3 regions of the Methylobacterium sp. 1030 genome follow, and region 3 is predicted to be linked to each of the others. Evidence: predicted binding sites of a transcription regulator. Region 3 holds the regulator's gene; each other region holds the start of a gene.
The links. The regulator LexA, encoded in region 3, represses DNA repair genes until DNA is damaged. The targets are predictions, from matches to a motif close to TGTTCNNNNTGTGTTCNG.
Positions count from the first base shown of each region.

Region 1: the regulator LexA is predicted to act here: its motif matches at 3,956-3,973, upstream of ABIC30_RS28060 (LexA family protein).
Region 2: the regulator LexA is predicted to act here: its motif matches at 3,970-3,987, upstream of parE (DNA topoisomerase IV subunit B).

Region 1 covers NZ_JBEPKM010000026.1:62,738-68,657, reverse strand. Annotated here, with positions in the region: gene ABIC30_RS28085 (hypothetical protein) at 8-208, opposite strand; gene ABIC30_RS28080 (toll/interleukin-1 receptor domain-containing protein) at 205-978, opposite strand; gene ABIC30_RS28075 (hypothetical protein) at 1,183-1,479, shown strand; gene ABIC30_RS28070 (metallophosphoesterase) at 1,482-2,033, opposite strand; gene ABIC30_RS28065 (Y-family DNA polymerase) at 2,220-3,509, opposite strand; gene ABIC30_RS28060 (LexA family protein) at 3,506-3,934, opposite strand; gene ABIC30_RS28055 (fasciclin domain-containing protein) at 4,242-4,784, shown strand; gene ABIC30_RS28050 (anti-sigma factor) at 4,821-5,555, opposite strand; gene ABIC30_RS28045 (sigma-70 family RNA polymerase sigma factor) at 5,552-5,920, opposite strand, start outside.
Region 2 covers NZ_JBEPKM010000007.1:262,705-268,624, forward strand. Annotated here, with positions in the region: gene ABIC30_RS12515 (molybdopterin-dependent oxidoreductase) at 1-363, shown strand, start outside; gene topA (type I DNA topoisomerase) at 664-3,348, shown strand; gene ABIC30_RS12525 (hypothetical protein) at 3,534-3,722, opposite strand; gene parE (DNA topoisomerase IV subunit B) at 4,094-5,920, shown strand, end outside.
Region 3 covers NZ_JBEPKM010000022.1:11,622-17,541, reverse strand. Annotated here, with positions in the region: gene ABIC30_RS26255 (hypothetical protein) at 1-95, shown strand, start outside; gene fae (formaldehyde-activating enzyme) at 135-674, opposite strand; gene ABIC30_RS26245 (hypothetical protein) at 995-1,210, shown strand; gene ABIC30_RS26240 (hypothetical protein) at 1,229-1,678, opposite strand; gene lexA (transcriptional repressor LexA) at 1,929-2,657, shown strand; gene ABIC30_RS26230 (ComEC/Rec2 family competence protein) at 2,651-4,978, opposite strand; gene gltX (glutamate--tRNA ligase) at 5,172-5,920, shown strand, end outside.

The sequences.
Region 1 (5,920 bases), on a different contig from region 3:
GAGGGCGTCAGTGCTTCCGAAGGGCTTCCGAGAGCGTGTGGAAGTCCTCGACCGCGAACCCGGCTATGTTCGATGCAGGGCAGGGAAACGACGCTTCCCTCTCGAACGTGACAGTCAGCGCGGCGAGTTTCGCGATGCCTTCCTCGGCACCGATGGCTGGTATGGCCGGCTGCGGAAGATCCATCCTCGTGTATTGGTGCCTCTTCATGGTCGCGAAGGCCTCGGCGAGGACTTACGCCCCTTGGCCGGCGGGCGGCGCGTCCCTGCGGTCGTGCCTGCACCTCTGCGAACCATCCCAGGCTTCGGGCCCGGCTTCTGACGGGGCTTCGGATCGGGCTTTGTCGGCGGCCGCGTCGCGGGTTTCGAGGCGGCTGGCCTCTTTCGGGCCGGCTTGGGTGCTGCCCCAGCCAACGTCTTGCGGACCTCGGCAACGACGCGCCGGATGCCTTGAGCGACGTTGAGGAAGGCCTCGTCGGCGCTGCGCCAGCGGGTGACTTCGCGCCCATCCTCGGGCAGCAACTTGAAGCCCGCCGCGGTAGTTGATTTCCAGTCGCAGGGGCGCAGCACGACGGCGACGACGCGCATCGTGCCGTTCGCGCGGCGGCCCATGGCGCGCTTGTACTCGATCTTCCAGCAGTAGTTGCTCGCGAGGTAGTCGGGGCTGAGCAGGCCTACGAAGACGTGCGCCTTGCGCAATTCCCGCGCGATCTCGGTGTCGAGCTTGTCGCCGGCGTTCATGTCGCCGTCAAACCACGTCTCGACGCTCTCGCGCTTCAGGGGCGCGAGGTGGGTCTCCAGCCGCTGGCGGGCGTCGGCGTCTCGGTGAGAGTAGGAGACGAAGATCCGAACCTCGGGCTTCTCCGGCTTCGGGCGCGGGGCCGCTGGCCTGGCCGGGGAGCGCGGTCCAGGCTTCGACTTGGCCGGCGTCTTGGACGCGGGGCCGGGCTTCTCGGTGTGCGTGCGGGCGCGGGCGCGCATGGAAGCCCCCGTCGGGTTGCCGGCCAAGTTCCGGATTCATGCGCGCCGAACCCGTTTTGTTCCGTGTCGTTAAGAGGATAACCCCAGGCCCCCGGTCGGCGGCCCGGGACGGTGGCGGTTCGACTCGGTGGCGTACGCGTTTCAGGTAACGTGACCCGTCACGCGTTACGGTTTCCGGGCGCTGCGGGACGGGAGGTCGCGGCTATGAGGATGGAGACAGCCCGGGAAGCGCTGGCGCAAGGGCGCTGCCTGGAGGTCCGATACGACGGCTACGCCCGCGTGGTGGAAGTTCACGCCTGCGGCTTCACCCGCCAGGGCCACGCGGTGATGCGCGTCTGGCAGGTCCGAGGTGGCAGCGCGAGCGGCGAGCGCACTGGCTGGAAGATGCTGCGGCTCGACGAGGCGCTCGCCCTGTCCGTGATTGGGGAGGCCTCGGAGGCGCCGCGGCGGGGCTATCGCCGCGGTGACGCGGACATGGCGCGCATCGTCGCCCAGGTCTGAGGTCAAGCGGCCGGGATGGTCTCGGGCGTCGCGGCCATGCGCTTCAGGATCTGCTCCAACCGCACGGGGGCCCAATCCCAACAATCGACGCCGACGTCGAGGCTGGTGCGGGTGCCGGGCAGGCTCCCATGCGAGTGGCCGTAGAGGTGCAGGTCACCATGATGCGCGTGCGGCCAGGTCCGGTGGGCGTAGTGGCTACACCAGATGCCCTGGGGCTTGGGCATGCCCGGGTCCTGGACGAAGACGCGCTGCACGTCGACGACCGGCCCGTCCCAATCGAGGCGCTCGCCGATCTCGTCGTGGTTGCCGCGGACGAGGCGGATGCGTCCGTTTAGACGCTTTCGGATGGACGAGGCGTAGGCGAGGTCGCACTTGTACGCGAAATCGCCGAGGTGCCAGACGATATCGTCAGGCCTGACGACCGAGTTCCATGCGGCTACGAGGGCCTCGTCATGCGCCTTGATGGTGGCGAATGTTCGGGGCTGGTTCATCCTAGGCTTAAGGACAGTGGCGTGTCCGATGTGGCTGTCCGCAGTGAAGAAGGTCCTGGGCAACTTGGCCTCCGAAGTAGTGGAGGCCAAGTGGTCGACGAGGCGCTCCTTAGTCAGCGGGAAGGATGGGGCACCGCGGCTATCATCGGGGGAAGGCTCCACTAAGCCTGCGATGATCGCACCGGGCCTGGAGGCTCGCAAGGCAGGCTGGGGTCGGATCCACCGTCTCGGCTCCCAGTCGGGCTGAGGCTAGGCCGCCGCCACTGTCGGGAGTTCGTCGATCCGGGTGGTGTACCGGGGCGAGCGCATCTCGAATTTGGTGGACCACACCCGTTCGCGCGCGAACCCTGCCGCAGCCGGCACGACAGCCCCTCGGCCGAAACGCGCATTACAGGCATCCAGCGCCGCCATGAGCGCCGCGCCCTGCTCGCGGTCGAGCTGGCCAAGGCCGGGGATGGCCCGCTGAGAGGCATCCAGTGGGACGAGGTCGGTAGTGACCACGCCGGATTTCGAGTAGCGGAAGCCGTTGCGCCAAGCCTTCCTCACGCCGTGCAGGCACGCCTTCACGAGGACCCGGGTGTCGTTTGAAGCTTCCGGAAGCGTCACCACCGTCGACACCGACCGTTGGGGCCTGTCGCAATCGTGCTCCGAGGTGTGGAAGAAGACCGTGACGTGGTCGGTCCCGAGCCCCTCGCGTCGGAGCTTCTCCCCGAGCCGGGCGGCATGCGTGGCGACCGACTGCTCCATGGTGGCGAGGTCTTCGACCCGGTCGGAGAAGCTCCGGGTCACCGCGCATCCCTTCCGGGTCGGGGCAACCTCTTCAAGGTCTAGGCAGGCCATGCCGCGCAGTTCCTGCACCAGCCGCTCGCCGACCACCGTCATCGCCTTGCGGACCGCCCGGGTGTCAAGATCGCGCACGTCGGCCGCGCTCTCGCAGCCGAGCGCCTGGAGCTTGCGAGCGTTTGCCGGCCCGACGCCCCAAATGTCCTCGGGAGGGATGCGGACCATCCAGTGCTCGTACTGGACCGGGTCGGTCAGGTCGCAGACCCCGCCGAGTTCCGGCACCTTCTTGGCGACGTGGTTGGCGAGCTTGGCGAGCGTCTTGGTCGGGCCGATCCCGACGCAGGTCGGGATGCCCGTCCAGGCCCGCACGGTCTCGCGCATGTCCCGGGCGAGCGGCACCCGGTCCCGCTCCCGGACGTCCGAGAGGTCGAGGAAGCTCTCATCGATGGAGTAGATCTCGATGCGCGGCGAGAAGCTCCGGTAGACCGTGTTCACCCGGGCCGACATGTCGCCGTAAAGGGCGTAGTTCGACGAGTAGACTCGCACGCCTTGGGATCGGCACATGTCGCGGATCTTGAAGTACGGCTCGCCCATGCGGATGCCGAGGGCCTTGGCCTCGGCGGTGCGGGCGATTGCGCAGCCGTCGTTGTTCGACAGCACGATCACGGGCACGCGGGCCAGCCGGGCGTCGAACACCCGCTCGCAGGAGCAGTAGAAAGAGTTGCCGTCGGAGAGGGCGTAGGCCCGGGCGCTCACTCGCTCCGGCGCCTCGGGTTGATCGAGCCGGAGACGACGCCCCAGACCTCGATCTCTGCGCCGGGCGATAACCGGAACTCGGGGAAGCGCGGGTTGGCGAACGCCAGGACTACCCGATGGCCCTGGCGGCGCCAGACCTTGAAAGAGCGCTCGCCGTCGATGTCGACCACGACGATGTCGCCGTTTCGCGGCGTGAGCGAGCGGTCGACCACCGCTAGGTCCCCATCGAAAAGGCGGGCCAGCACCATGCTATCGCCGGCCACCCGCACCAGGAAGGTCGCCGGCCTGTTGGCGATGAGCAGACGCTGAAGGTCGATCTCATCCTCGATGAAATCGTCCGCCGGGCTCGGGAAGCCTGCCCTGACCGGTCGAGCCAGAAGGGGCACCGGCATGGGCAGGCCAATGGTAATGCCGCTGGCTTGCATGTTTTTGCTCCGCGAACCTGACAGAACAAAATAGGAACATGCGGCGACGGTTCCTCGCAAGCGGCCGAGCTTGCGACAATGAGCCTATGTGGACGCCTGTGGATAAAGAAAATTGGCGCTTGCCGAGGAGATGCCTTCAAACCCGCTTCGGTCGAGTTTGACCGATACCACCGGATCACTGCAATCGAAGTGACCCGCGGTTTCGAACGTATTCACGGCGGCGTCGGGCAGGCCTGAAACTTTTCCCCCGCCCATCCCCGTAGGACCCTGCGACGCCCCTGGAGGGGCGCAGTATCAGGGAGACACCATGTCCAAGACCCTTCTAAGCCTCGCTCTCGGCCTCAGCCTCGTCGCTGCGCCGGCGCTCGCCAAGAACCCGATGGTCGGCGGCGCGCCGATGTACGCCCAGAAGACCATCGTGGAGAACGCGGTCAACTCGAAGGATCACACCACCCTGGTCGCCGCCGTGAAGGCCGCCGGCCTTGTCGACACGCTGAACGGCCCGGGCCCGTTCACGGTGTTCGCGCCGACCAACGCCGCCTTCGCCAAGCTGCCGCCGGGCACGGTGGAAAACCTCGTGCAGCCGCAGAACAAGGCGACGCTGACGAAGATCCTGACCTACCACGTCGTCCCGGGCGTCTACACCGCCAAGGACCTGATGGCGCTCGCCAAGAAGCCCGAGGGACAGAACCAGCTCACCACCGTCGAGGGCGAACCGCTCGCCGTCTCGGCCAGGGGCAAGAAAGTCTACGTCACCGATGTGAAGGGCAACACCGTTCCGGTGACCATCCCGAACGTCATGCAGTCGAACGGCGTCATCCACGTCGTCAGCGGCGTGCTGATGCCCTGATCGCGGGGGCGGGCGCCGGCGAGGCCGGAGCCCGCCTCATTCGCGCAGGAGCTTTCCGGAATAGACGACCGGGCCTGTCGGCGCACCGGTCGGCGAGCCGCCCTTCGGCTCAACCGACACCGCGAGGGTCGCACCCTCCGCACCGGCACGGAGGGCGGCCGGCACGGGCAGGCGTGCCGCCGGGTCGGTGACGAGGCCCAGCGAGCGTGGCGCGGCATTCGCCCCCACGAACCAAAGCTCCAGGCTGCGGTCCGGCGGCGTCTCCGCCGAGAGACTGCGGACCTGAACGGTGCCGCCGTCGAGATCGACGCGCACGATCAGCGCCGGCAGGGTGCCGCCGCGGTCGACCACGGCGAGGTACTGACGGTCGGTGGCGGAAGGCCGCGGCCCGACTGCGAGCCAGAGGGCGAGGCCGGCCGCGAGCGCGGTCGCAGCCCCCGCGGCAGACCGCCAGATCCGCAGTCCGCGCTCCAGCCTGCGGACAGTCGCGCCACCGGCATCGACATCAGGTGAGCGAGCCGTCCCGATCCTGGCCTCGATTGCATCCCATACGTCGGGCGCGGGCTTGACCGATGGGACCGTCGCCGTGAGCGGCGCGAGCCGCGCCTCCCAATCGGCCACCGCCGCGCGAAGGGAAGCGTCCCGCTCCATCGCCGAGGCGAAGGCGGCGCGCTCGTCGGCGGTTAAGGTCCCGAGGACGTACTCCCCAGCTGCGCCGCTGGGGTCCTCCGCCCAGAAGGGCGCGGCGCCCGTGCCAACATCGCCGCTCATGTCGCCTCCAGGCAGCCGCGCAGGCTCATGAGGCCGCGGCGCAGCCACGTCTTGACCGTGTTGACGGGGCGGTCGTGTCGTGCCGCCAATTCCTCGCGGGACCAGCCCTCGCAATAGGCGAGGACGAGGCAGTCGCGCTGGGCGGGCTCGACGGCTTCGAGGCAATGCGCGAGGGCGTCACGGCGGGCGAGGTCCGCCTCGCCGTCGCTTGTATCGGCGAGGCGTTCGAACCAGTCCTCGTCGGCCTGGGTCAGGCGGGTGGCCTGATCCTGCCGAAGGCGGTCGATGGCCTTGTGCCGGGCGATGGCGCCGAGCCATGCGGTCGCGGGCCCGGTCCTCGGATCATAGGTGCCTGCACGCTGCCA
Region 2 (5,920 bases), on a different contig from region 3:
CAGCTCGCCGCCGCCGACGATTGGGGCGGCCCGGCCACCGCCACCGACGCGCCCAAGGACGATTGGGGCCAGGGCAGCCCGGCCCCGGAGCCCGAGCCGGCGGGGATCCCGATCCGCTACTACGAGAGCATCGACCTCTACGACGCCTTCAACCCGCAGACGATCCTGGCCTACGACCTCAACGGCAAGCCGCTGCCGGTCTCGAACGGCGCGCCCCTGCGGCTGCGGGTCGAGCGCCAGCTCGGCTACAAGCAGGCCAAGTACGTGATGCGGGTCGAGATGGTGGAGTCGCTCGCCGGGATCGGCCAGGGCAGCGGCGGCTACTGGGAAGACCGCGGCTACGAGTGGTACGCGGGGATCTGAGGCGACTGACGGGATTTTGAGCTGCTGACGCGGCAAGTTCCGTGCTGGAGCCCGGGCCGCGTTTCATCCTGCATGGCCTCTTCCCCGGACAGGTGGAGCGACGCGGAACCTGATCAGGACCCGGCCCAAAAAGTGCCGCGCAGTGGCTCCCCCGAACAACCTCGCGATTTGACAACCCGCCGCCCGTGACCCACTTGTGCCCGGCGCGCGGCCCCGGCCCGACGGCGGGCATACGTCCCACGCGAATCTCGAACAGAATTCGTCCGTCGCGCCCAGGCTCCGTCAGGGGCAGAGGTCTGAATGAAAGTCGTCGTCGTCGAGTCGCCGGCCAAAGCCAAGACGATCAATAAGTATCTCGGCCGCGACTATGAAGTCATCGCCTCCTTCGGGCATATCCGCGACCTGCCGCCCAAGGACGGCTCGGTGGATCCCGAGCAGGACTTCCACATGGTCTGGGAGCTGGCCGACCGCGGGGCGAGCCGGGTCTCGGAGATCGCCAAGGCGGTCAAGGGCGCCGACAAGCTGATCCTCGCCACCGACCCGGATCGCGAGGGCGAGGCGATCTCCTGGCACGTGCTGGAGGCGCTCACCGCCCGCAAGGCGCTCAAGGGCATCCCGGTCGAGCGCGTGACCTTCAACGCCATCACCAAGGCGTCGGTCGAGCAGGCGATGCGCAAGCCGCGGGAGATCGACCAGGCGCTGGTCGACGCCTACCTGGCGCGCCGGGCGCTCGATTACCTCGTCGGCTTCAACCTCTCGCCAGTCCTGTGGCGCAAGCTGCCGGGCGCCCGCTCGGCCGGGCGCGTCCAGTCCGTGGCGCTCCGGCTCGTGGTCGAGCGCGAGATGGAGATCGAGCGGTTCAAGCCGCGCGAGTACTGGACGCTCATCGCGACGCTGACGACCGCCGACGGCGCGACCTTCGAGGCCCGCCTCGTCGGCGCCGACGGCAAGCGGATCCAGCGCCTCGACGTCGGCACGGGCGAGGAGGCGGCCGCCTTCAAGCGCGACCTCGAGCTCGCGACCTTCCAGGTGGCGAGCGTCGAGGCGAAGCCCGCCAAGCGCCACCCGCAGCCGCCCTTCACCACCTCGACCCTCCAGCAGGAGGCCTCCCGCAAGCTCGGGATGGCGCCGGCCCAGACCATGCGGGTCGCCCAGCGGCTCTACGAGGGCGTCGATATCGGCGGCGAGACGGTCGGCATCATCACCTACATGCGGACCGACGGCGTCGACATGGCGCCGGAGGCGATCCAGGACGCCCGCCGGGTGATCGGCAAGGAGTTCGGCGACCGCTACGTGCCGGACGTTCCGCGCAAGTACAGCGTCAAGGCCAAGAACGCCCAGGAGGCCCACGAGGCGGTGCGCCCCACCGACATGGGCCGCCTGCCCAAGACGGTGGCGCGCCACCTCGAGCCCGAGCAGGCCCGGCTCTACGAGCTGATCTGGACCCGCACCATGGCCAGCCAGATGGAATCGGCCGAGCTGGAGCGGACCACCGTCGACGTCACCGCCAAGGTCGGACCGCGGACCATCGACCTGCGCGCCACCGGCCAGGTGGTGAAGTTCGATGGCTTCCTGACCCTCTACCAGGAGGGCAAGGACGACGAGGAGGACGAGGAAAGCCGCCGCCTGCCGCCCATGAAGGCCGGCGACCCGCTCGCCCGCGAGCGGATCAGCTCGACCCAGCACTTCACCGAGCCGCCGCCGCGCTACTCCGAGGCGAGCCTCGTGAAGCGCATGGAGGAGCTCGGCATCGGCCGCCCGTCGACCTATGCCGCGGTTCTCCAGACCTTGCGGGATCGCGAATACGTCAAGATCGAGAAGAAGCGGCTGCAGCCGGAGGACAAGGGGCGGCTCGTCACGGGCTTCCTCGAGAGCTTCTTCCGGCGCTACGTCGAGTACGACTTCACCGCCGGCCTCGAGGAGCAGCTCGACCGGGTCTCCAACGCCGAGATCGACTGGCGGGCGGTGCTGCGCGACTTCTGGCGCGACTTCTCCGCGGCGATCGGTGAGACCAAGGAGCTGCGCGTCGCCGACGTGCTGGAGGCGCTGAACGGCCTCCTCGGCCCGCACATCTTCCCCGACAAGGGCGACGGCTCGAACCCGCGCACCTGCCCGACCTGCGGCTCGGGCCAGCTGTCGCTGAAGCTCGGCAAGTTCGGCGCCTTCATCGGCTGCTCGAACTACCCGGAGTGCAAGTACACCCGGCAGCTCTCGGCCTCGGGCGTCGACGGCGACGGTGACGGCTCCTCGGCCGAGGGCGGCCAGCCGGGCGTGCGGGTGCTGGGCGACGATCCCGCGACCGGCCTGCCGGTGACGCTGCGCGACGGCCGCTTCGGGCCGTTCCTCCAGCTCGGCGAGGCCTCCGCCGAGAAGGGCGCCGAGAAGCCGAAGCGCTCGTCGCTGCCCAAGGGGCTCAGCCCATCGGACGTGGATCTCAACAAGGCGCTGGCCCTGCTGGCGCTGCCCCGCGAGGTGGCCCGCCACCCCGAGACCGGCGAGCCGATCCTGGCCAATCTCGGCCGATTCGGACCCTACGTGCAGCACGGGAAGACCTACGCCAATCTCGGCAAGGACGACGACGTGCTGGAGATCGGGGCTAACCGCGCCATCGACCTGATCGTCGCCAAGGAGCAGGGCGGCGGCCGCGGCCGCCCGGCCGCCGATCCGGGCCGGCCGCTCGGCAAGGACGAGGCCAGCGGCCGCGATCTCGTGGTCAAGGCCGGCAAGTACGGGCCCTACGTCACGGACGGCGAGGTCAACGCCACGCTGCCGAAGACGATGAGCGCCGAGGCGCTGACCCTCGACGAGGCGATCGCCCTGGTGAACGCCAAGCGCGCCGCGGGCGGCGGCAAGCCGGCGAAGCGCGGGGCGGTCCGGAAAGGGTCGGCGCGGGCCGCGGGCGGCGACAAGCCGGCGGCGAAGAAGACCGCCGCGAAGAAGCCTGCGGCCAAGAAGGCGGCGGCGAAGACGTCGAGCGCGGGCTGAAGCGTTCGTGGACGAGGCTGAGGCGGGCCGGCAAGCCCGCCCGTCCTTGCGAGCGGAGCGAAGCAATCCAGTGCAGCGCGAGGCGTTCGAACGTGGCGCCGACTGGGTTGCTTCGCTCCGCTCGCAAGGACGTGGCAGAGGCAGCGTTTCCGCCCCTCACCGCGGGTTGCGGTCAGCGATCGGGTTCAGACCAGGTAGGTGATCGTCGCCGCCACGGCCGTCGCGAAGGTCGCGAGCGCGAGGGTGGTGGAGTTCATCAGCGCCCGGGCCGGCGTCACTGCGGCCGCGTCATCGTCGCAGCCGAAGGCGGCGCCGGCCGCGTGCTCGAAGCGGATCAACGTGAGGCGGCGGGCCTCGATCGCGGCGTCGCTCATGGACTGCGGCTCCCTGACCACGGTCAAGATTTATCTCCGCCACCAACGTCGATCGTCCCGTTCTGTTCCGGACGTCGCCTGTGGAAGCCGGGCATGCGGGTCACGAGAAAGCCTTAACCCATTGTTGTGCAACGTCGTGATGACGGCCCGGCGCGCGGAACCGTGTGCCACCACGGACGCGGCCCTCGCTCGCGGCGGCGCAGCATGCGATGATGCGACCGCCTCGCCGCAGGGCGAACGGCTTTGATGTTTATGGTTTGTTCCGCTATCATGCGGGGATGAAGGCGCATGCTCCACGACCCGAGACCCGTCCCAAGACCCGTCTGCGCGAAGCCGAGTCGGCCGACGCGCCGCGCGCCCGGAGGCCGCGCGTGAGCGATCCGGCGCGGGACCTGTTCGGGCCGGGCGGCAAGGGCGCGGCGGCCCGCCCGCCCGAGCCGCGGCGGCGGCTGGATTCGGCGGCCTCCGTGGCGACGCTCGCGGCCGCCGAGCCCGAGGGCGGCTATACCGCCTCCGACATCGAGGTGCTGGAGGGGCTGGAGCCCGTCCGGCGCCGGCCCGGCATGTATATCGGCGGCACCGACGAGCGGGCGCTGCACCACCTGTTCGCCGAGGTGATCGACAACTCGATGGACGAGGCGGTCGCCGGCCATGCCAGCTTCATCGAGGTGGAGCTGGAGGAATCCGGCGCCCTCGTGGTGACCGACAATGGCCGCGGCATCCCGGTCGACCCGCACCCGAAATTTCCCGGCAAGTCGGCGCTCGAGGTCATCATGACCACGCTGCACGCCGGTGGTAAGTTCGACTCGAAGGTCTACGAGACCTCGGGCGGCCTGCACGGCGTCGGCATCTCGGTGGTGAACGCGCTCTCCGACCTGCTCGAGGTCGAGGTGGCCCGCAACCAGACCCTCTACCGCCAGACCTTCTCGCGCGGTCACGCGCAGGGCGCGCTGGAGCTGGTCGGCCGGGTGCAGAACCGGCGCGGCACGCGCGTGCGCTTCCACCCGGACGCCCAGATCTTCGGCTCGCTGAAGTTCGACCCGCGCCGCCTGTTCAAGATGGCGCGCTCCAAGGCCTACCTGTTCGGCGGCGTCGAGATCCGCTGGCGCTGCGCCCCTGCCCTCCTCGAGGGGCTGGAGGACGTGCCGGCCGAGGCGGTGCACCGCTTCCCCGACGGGCTGCGCGACTACCTCGCCCGCGACATCGACGGGAAGGAACTCGTCACCGAGGCGATGTTCTCCGGCAAGATCACCAAGCCGGGCTCGCACGGGTCGCTCGAATGGGCGGTGGCCTGGATGGTCGCCGAGGACGGGATCTCGCACTCCTACTGCAACACGATCCCGACGCCCGAGGGCGGCACCCACGAGGCGGGCCTGCGCGTCGCCCTGCTGCGCGGCCTGCGCGAGCACGCCGAGCGGGTGAACCAGGCCAAGCGCATGACGGCGGTGACCACCGACGACGTCATGGCGACCTGCGCGTCGATGCTCTCGGTGTTCATCCGCGAGCCGGAGTTCCAGGGCCAGACCAAGGACAAGCTCGCCACCGTGGAGGCCCAGCGCATCGTCGAGACGGCGGTGCGCGACGCCTTCGACCACTGGCTCGCCGCCTCCCCTGCCCAGGCCAACAAGCTCCTCGACTGGGTGATCGACCGGGCCGAGGAGCGCCTGCGCCGCCGCCAGGAGAAGGAGGTCGCCCGCAAGAGCGCGACCCGCAAGCTGCGCCTGCCCGGCAAGCTCGCCGACTGCTCGGCGGCCGGCACCGCGGGCTCGGAGATCTTCATCGTCGAGGGCGACTCGGCCGGCGGCTCGGCCAAGCAGGCCCGGGACCGGGCGACCCAGGCGATCCTGCCGCTGCGCGGCAAGATCCTGAACGTCGCCTCGGCCTCGCGCGACAAGCTCGGCGCCAACCAGCTGATCTCGGATCTCACCCTGGCGCTCGGCTGCGGCACCGGTTCGGCCTTCCGCGAGGCGGACCTGCGCTACGAGAAGGTGATCATCATGACGGACGCCGACGTCGACGGCGCCCACATCGCCTCGCTGTTGATCACCTTCTTCTACCGCCAGATGCCGAGGCTGATCGACCGCGGCCACCTCTACCTGGCGATCCCGCCGCTCTATCGGCTGCAGCAGGGCTCGAAGGTGGCCTATGCCCGGGACGACGCGGATCGGGAGCGGATCGTCAAGACCGTGTTCAAGGGC
Region 3 (5,920 bases):
TCCAGCAGAACGGCTGGTCGGCGTCCTGCTACACCGACCCGGGCAGCAGCACGATGCGCACCCTGTGCTCGGTGGGGCGTATCCCGCCGGGCTGAGGCGGACCTGAGCCGGCAGGATGCGTGGCCTGGGCCCGCTCAGTACTCGATCACGCCGTCGAGCGCGTAGTGCTTCACGGTCTTCCGGTTGGCGATCAGCTCGTCGACCGTGGGCTCGCCCTTGAGGGCGCGGGCGATGGCGAGTTTCGTGGCCTCGTAGTTGGTCCGGTAGAGGTCCTTCTGGTCGAGGTTGTCGTCCTCGGCGCAGCGCTGATCGAGCCAGATCATGATGATCATGCACAGCTCGTCGAGCCCGTCCTTCGGCAGGATGCCCTCGATGATGCAGTCCACGATCGCGTCGCCGGTGGCGGCCTGGACCACGCCGCCGAGGAGCTCGGCATACTCGGCCGTGTGGATCGTGACCTTGGTGGTCATCATCGTGGCCGGGCGCACGAGCTGGTTGAGGTCGCGCACCACGAACATCCGCGTGTGGCCCTGGACCTGCCCCATCATCGACGCGAAGGCCTGACCGACCGGGCCGCGCACCGAGCCGATCAGCACCTCCGGCATGGCGTCGGTGTACTGGCCCTCGGCCGCCAGCACCGTGGCCTCGCCCGTGCGGAACCAGATCTCTTGCATGTTCGAACTCCACCTGATCGGAGCCCGCGGGAGACATCATCGGCGGCCTCGCGTCAATCGCCCCGAAGCCGGCTCCCATCCCGGCCGCCCCTGCCCTCGCCCGCGCTGCGGCGCGGGCGCGGACCCGTGCCGCCCCGCGTCGCCGCGATGCGGCCGCCGGCATCCGCGACGGCGCGCATCTCCACCCCTGCGCGGCCTGTGGCCTTGAGGAACGCGGACAGGCGAGGCAGGGAAGATCGGAGCGCGGCTCCGGGAGCGGTCCCGGGCCTGGCCGTTCCGGTGGGCGCGCGGCGCCGTGCCGGGCATGCGGGAGGAACACGATGGCGGAGAGCACGGACCGGGGCTCCGGCTGGAGCCTTCAGGCGAGCGCCGTGCCCGACGGGGTGCGCCTGGAACTCGCCCTCGCCGACCTCGGCGGTGCGCCGGTCACCGCCGCGATCGTGCTCGACCGGACGGAGGCCCGGGCCTTCGCCCGCGCCCTGCTGGCCGCCGCCGGCGACGCCGCGGAGCGGACCTTCCCGAAGCCGGGCGCCTGAGGACGCGCCGCCGGCCGGTCAGCGCACGCCGAGGCCCGGATTGCGGCCCGGCAGGCGGGGGACCACGGTGCCGCGCTTCTCGATCGGCGCGTCGCAGGCGTAGGCGAACTCGGTCTTCAGCGGATCGAACACGGTCTCGCCGGTGATCCGGCAATCCTCGCGCACGGTCTCGTCGAGATAGGCCCGGGCGGCGGTGCGGAAGCGCTTCACCCGGGTGGCGCCCGGCTCCGGATCGATCCGGACCTCGCTCAGGTTGCAGCCGGTATACTCGCGCAGGGCGTTGGACACGATCAGCATCCGGCGCAGCTGCCGGTTGTCGTAGACCTCGTAGGGCTCCTTGCAGCCGATCGTGACGACCTGGGGAGTGAGCGCCACGTAGTTCCGCGAGATGTAGGAGAATCCGGTGGTGCAGCCGGCGAGGCCGAGGGCGGCGAGGCCGAGGGGCAGCAGAGCTGCGGGTCGTCGCATCCTCGTCATTCCAAGAGGGTCCCAGCCCGCACCCCGGATCCGCCGCCTTCCCGGCGGGGCGCCGCGATGCATTGAAACGGCTCCGCTTGCGCCGTCAATGCGTTTCTCGACCTTCTCCCGCGGGCGCGCCCGCGGCGCGCCGAGCCGAGCGGTGCCGCTCTTGCGGAACACTTGCGGAACGTTTAACCTGTTCGTGATTTGTTTCGGAGACCGTCACGTGGCGGTCCGCCAAGCCGCGAGTCCCCCGTCGATGCTCACGCGCAAGCAGCTGGACCTCCTGCGATTCATCCAGAGCCGGATGCAGGAATGCGGTGTCCCGCCGTCGTTCGACGAGATGAAGGATGCCCTCGATCTCAAGTCGAAATCCGGCATCCACCGGCTGATCACGGCGCTCGAGGAGCGCGGCTTCCTCCGGCGCCTTCCGAATCGGGCGCGCGCCATCGAGGTGATCCGGATCCCCGAGAGCCTGACCCAGGCCGCTCCGGCGACTCAGGCCCCCGCCGAGCCGCGCCGCTTCACGCCGAGCGTGGTCGAGGGCGGTAAGTCCAAGCAGCCGCCGGCCCCGGCGAGCACGCGGATGATCGACGAGTCCGGCCGCGCCATCTCGATCCCGGTCATGGGCCGGATCGCGGCCGGTACCCCCGTCTCGGCGATCCAGAACCAGAGCCACGCCATCACCCTGTCGCCGGACTTCGTGGCCGGCGGCGAGCACTACGCCCTCGAGGTGCGCGGCGACTCGATGGTCGAGGCGGGCATCCTGGACGGCGACCTCGTGGTCATCCGCAAGCAGGAGACGGCCAATACCGGCGACATCATCGTGGCGCTGATCGACGACGAGGAGGCGACGCTCAAGCGCCTGCGCCGCCGCGGCTCGTCGATCGCCCTCGAGGCCGCCAACCCGGCCTACGAGACCCGCGTGCTCGGGCCCGACCGGGTCCGGATCCAGGGCCGCCTTGTGAGCCTCGTCCGCCGCTACTGAAGCGGCTCGGCCGGCGCGTCGCCGGGGGCGAGGTCTCCGCCCGGCGCGGCGTCGGCCTCCGGCGTCGCGGCGACCCCGTCCTCCGCGGGGCGGTCGCCCGGCTCCGCGGTGACCGGCCGCGGCGGTCCCGGCCCGCGCCCGGCGGCCGGCCGCCAGGGCACGGCGCGGCCGTCGTCCCGGGCGTAGCGCGCGGCGAAGCCGTCGCCGTCGGTCCGGAGGGCCACGGCCCCGCGGGCGGCGAGGACGCGCCGGTCGATCACCAGCGGCCCCGTGCAGGTCGGCGGCGCCGCGAGGCCCGTGATCAGCACCGCGGCGCGGGCGCAATCCTCCGGGAAGGCCCGCCGGTCCCGGACCAGGGCGACCGCCCGCCCGTCCGGCAGCCGGGCGGTGCAGCCGAGCCGGTCGCAGCGCCCGCTGCCGGACCGGACGATCAGCCCCGCGGACCGCCGCCCGTCGCCGTCCGCCTTCAGCCACTGCTCGAGGACGAAGCCCGAAGGGCTGCCGAGGGCCGCGAGCCGCCCGTCCGGGCCCCTCACCGCGGCCCCCGCGCCCTGCCGGTCGACGTAGAGGTCGTAGTGGTTGGGCCGGGCCGCGAGGACGAGCCCGAGCAGGACCGGCGGCACGGCGAGCCAGCGCAGGCGCGAGGCCGGCAGCGTCCCCAGCAGCAGGCCGGCGGTCAGCAGGGCGAGCGCCCCGGCGCCGAAGGCCGGCAGCACCAGGACCGCCCGCTCGAACCCGGCGATCCAGTCCGAGATCGCCAGCATCCCGGCCACCGCCTGCCCCATCAGCCACCAGACCGGCCGGTCGAGGGCGAAGGGATAGGCGAGGCAGCCGATTACCGCGGCCGGCATCACCACCAGGGAGACGAGCGGCAGGGTCAGGGCGTTGCCGACGAGGCCGAAGGGCTGGACCGTCTGGAAGTGGTAGGTGGCGAAGGGGGCCGTCGCGACCTGCGCCACCAGGGTCGTGGCCAGGGTCCCGGTGATCGCCGACAGGCCGGTCCCGACGAGCCGCCCGATCCGCCCGGCCCCCGGGCGCACGAGCAGCCGCCCGTCGATCAGCCGCGCGCAGGCGATCAGCCCGGCCACGGCGCCGAAGGACATCTGGAAGCTCGGGCCGAGCAGGCCCTCCGGCTCCCGGGCGAGCGCGATCAGCGCCGCGAGGGCGAGGTTGCGCATCGACAGGGCCGGCCGGTCCACCAGGATCGCGCCGAGCATGATCAGGGTCATGATCAGCGAGCGCTCGGCCGCGATGTCCCAGCCCGAGAAGGCGCAGTAGGCGGTGACGCCGACCATGGCGAAGCCGGCCGCGATCTTCTTGATCGGCCAGAGCAGCGCGCAGAGCGGCACCGCGGCGAGGAGCGCCCGCACCAGCCAGAACACCACGCCGGCGGCCAGCACCATGTGGAGGCCCGAGATCGACACCACGTGGTAGATGCCGGCGGCGCGGAGCGCGTCGTTGGTGGCCGGCCCGATGAGGCCGCGCTTGCCCGTCACCAGGGCCGCCGCCACCGCACCCGCCTGGCCGCCGGCGGCCTCCGCGATCCGGCGCGTGAGCCCGTTGCGCGCCGCGTCGAGCGCAGCGGCGAGCCGCAGGCCCAGCGGCGGCGGCCCGGACGGTTCCCGGACGGTGACGGTGCCGATCAGCGAGCCCACCGCGCCGATCCCCTGGAAATAGGCGTCCCGGGCGAAGTCGTAGCCGCCGGGCCGGGCCGCCTCCGGGGGCGGAAGCAGCCGGGCCGTGGCGGCGACGCCGTCCCCGGGACGCGGGATCGGCGTCTTCCGGAACGAGACCCGGACCCGGGCGGGCCGCGCCTCCGGCGCGAGGCCGGCGAAGCTCTCCACCCGGATCACCAGCCGGGCGCCCACCTCGCGCTCGTCCAGGGCCTCGACCGTTCCGACGAGCGGGCCGATCGTGGTGCGGGTGAGGATCGGTGCGGCGACCTGCGAGACCCGCCAGGTCGCCGCCGCGAAGCCGAGGAACGCGGCCGCGACCGCGAGCGCCGCCGCCAGGGCCGCCGGCCGCGCGCCGAGGACGGGGACCGGCGCCAGCGCGAGGCCGGCCGCGATCAGGGGGGCGGCGAGGCTCGGCGCGCCGTCGGCCGCCGCGAAGTAGACCAGGATCCCGCCGCCGAAGGCCACCGCCAGCCAGGGGAACAGCCGGCGCTGCTCGGCCTCGCGGGCGAGGCCGGCGACGACCCAGTCGCGGAGCGCCGGGAGGGCGGCCGGGAGGGCGGCCAAGAGGGCGGCGGGAAGGGCTCGGGCGCGCGGGCCGATCAGCGCGACCGCGCCGTCCGCCCGCCTCGCGCCGATCCGCCGCATCGCCGCCGCCCCGCTCCGCGCGACCTGTCGTCGGGGCCGTGCGATTCTGCGGGCGATTCTTAACGCATCCGCCGGCCCGTGCTACAGCGGGTTCTTCGTGCTACGGGCGCCCTGTCGAGCCCCTCGCCGCTCCGCCGCCCCTTCGCCGTCCGTCGCGCCCCGTCCGCGACCAGCCCCGGAACATACCGGACCGATGTCCTCAGCCGTCGTCACGCGCTTCGCCCCCTCGCCCACGGGTTACCTGCATATCGGCGGGGCCCGCACGGCCTTGTTCAACTGGCTCTACGCCCGCCACACCGGCGGCACGATGCTGCTGCGCATCGAGGACACCGACCGCGAGCGCTCCACCAAGGGGGCGATCGACGCGATCCTCGACGGCCTCTCCTGGCTCGGCCTCGACTGGGACGGCGACGTGGTCTTCCAGTTCGCCCGCGCCGAGCGCCACCGCGCGGTCGCCGAGGAGCTGCTGGCCGCGGGCCGCGCCTATCACTGCTACGCCACCGCCGAGGAGCTCACGCAGATGCGCGAGACCGCCCGCGCGGAGGGGCGCGCTCCGCGCTACGACGGCCGCTGGCGCGACCGCGACCCGTCCGAGGCCCCCGCCGGGGTCAAGCCGGTGATCCGCCTGCGCGCGCCGACCGAGGGCGAGACCGTGGTCGAGGACGCCGTCCAGGGCCGCGTGACCTGGGCCAACAAGGACCTCGACGACCTCGTCCTGCTGCGCTCGGACGGGACGCCGACCTACATGCTCGCCGTCGTGGTCGACGACCACGACATGGGCGTCACGCAGATCATCCGCGGCGACGACCACCTCACCAACGCGGCGCGCCAGAGCCAGATCTTCTCGGCCCTCGGATGGGACATCCCGAGGATGGCGCATATCCCGCTGATCCACGGAGCGGACGGGGCCAAGCTCTCGAAGCGCCACGGCGCGCTCGGCGT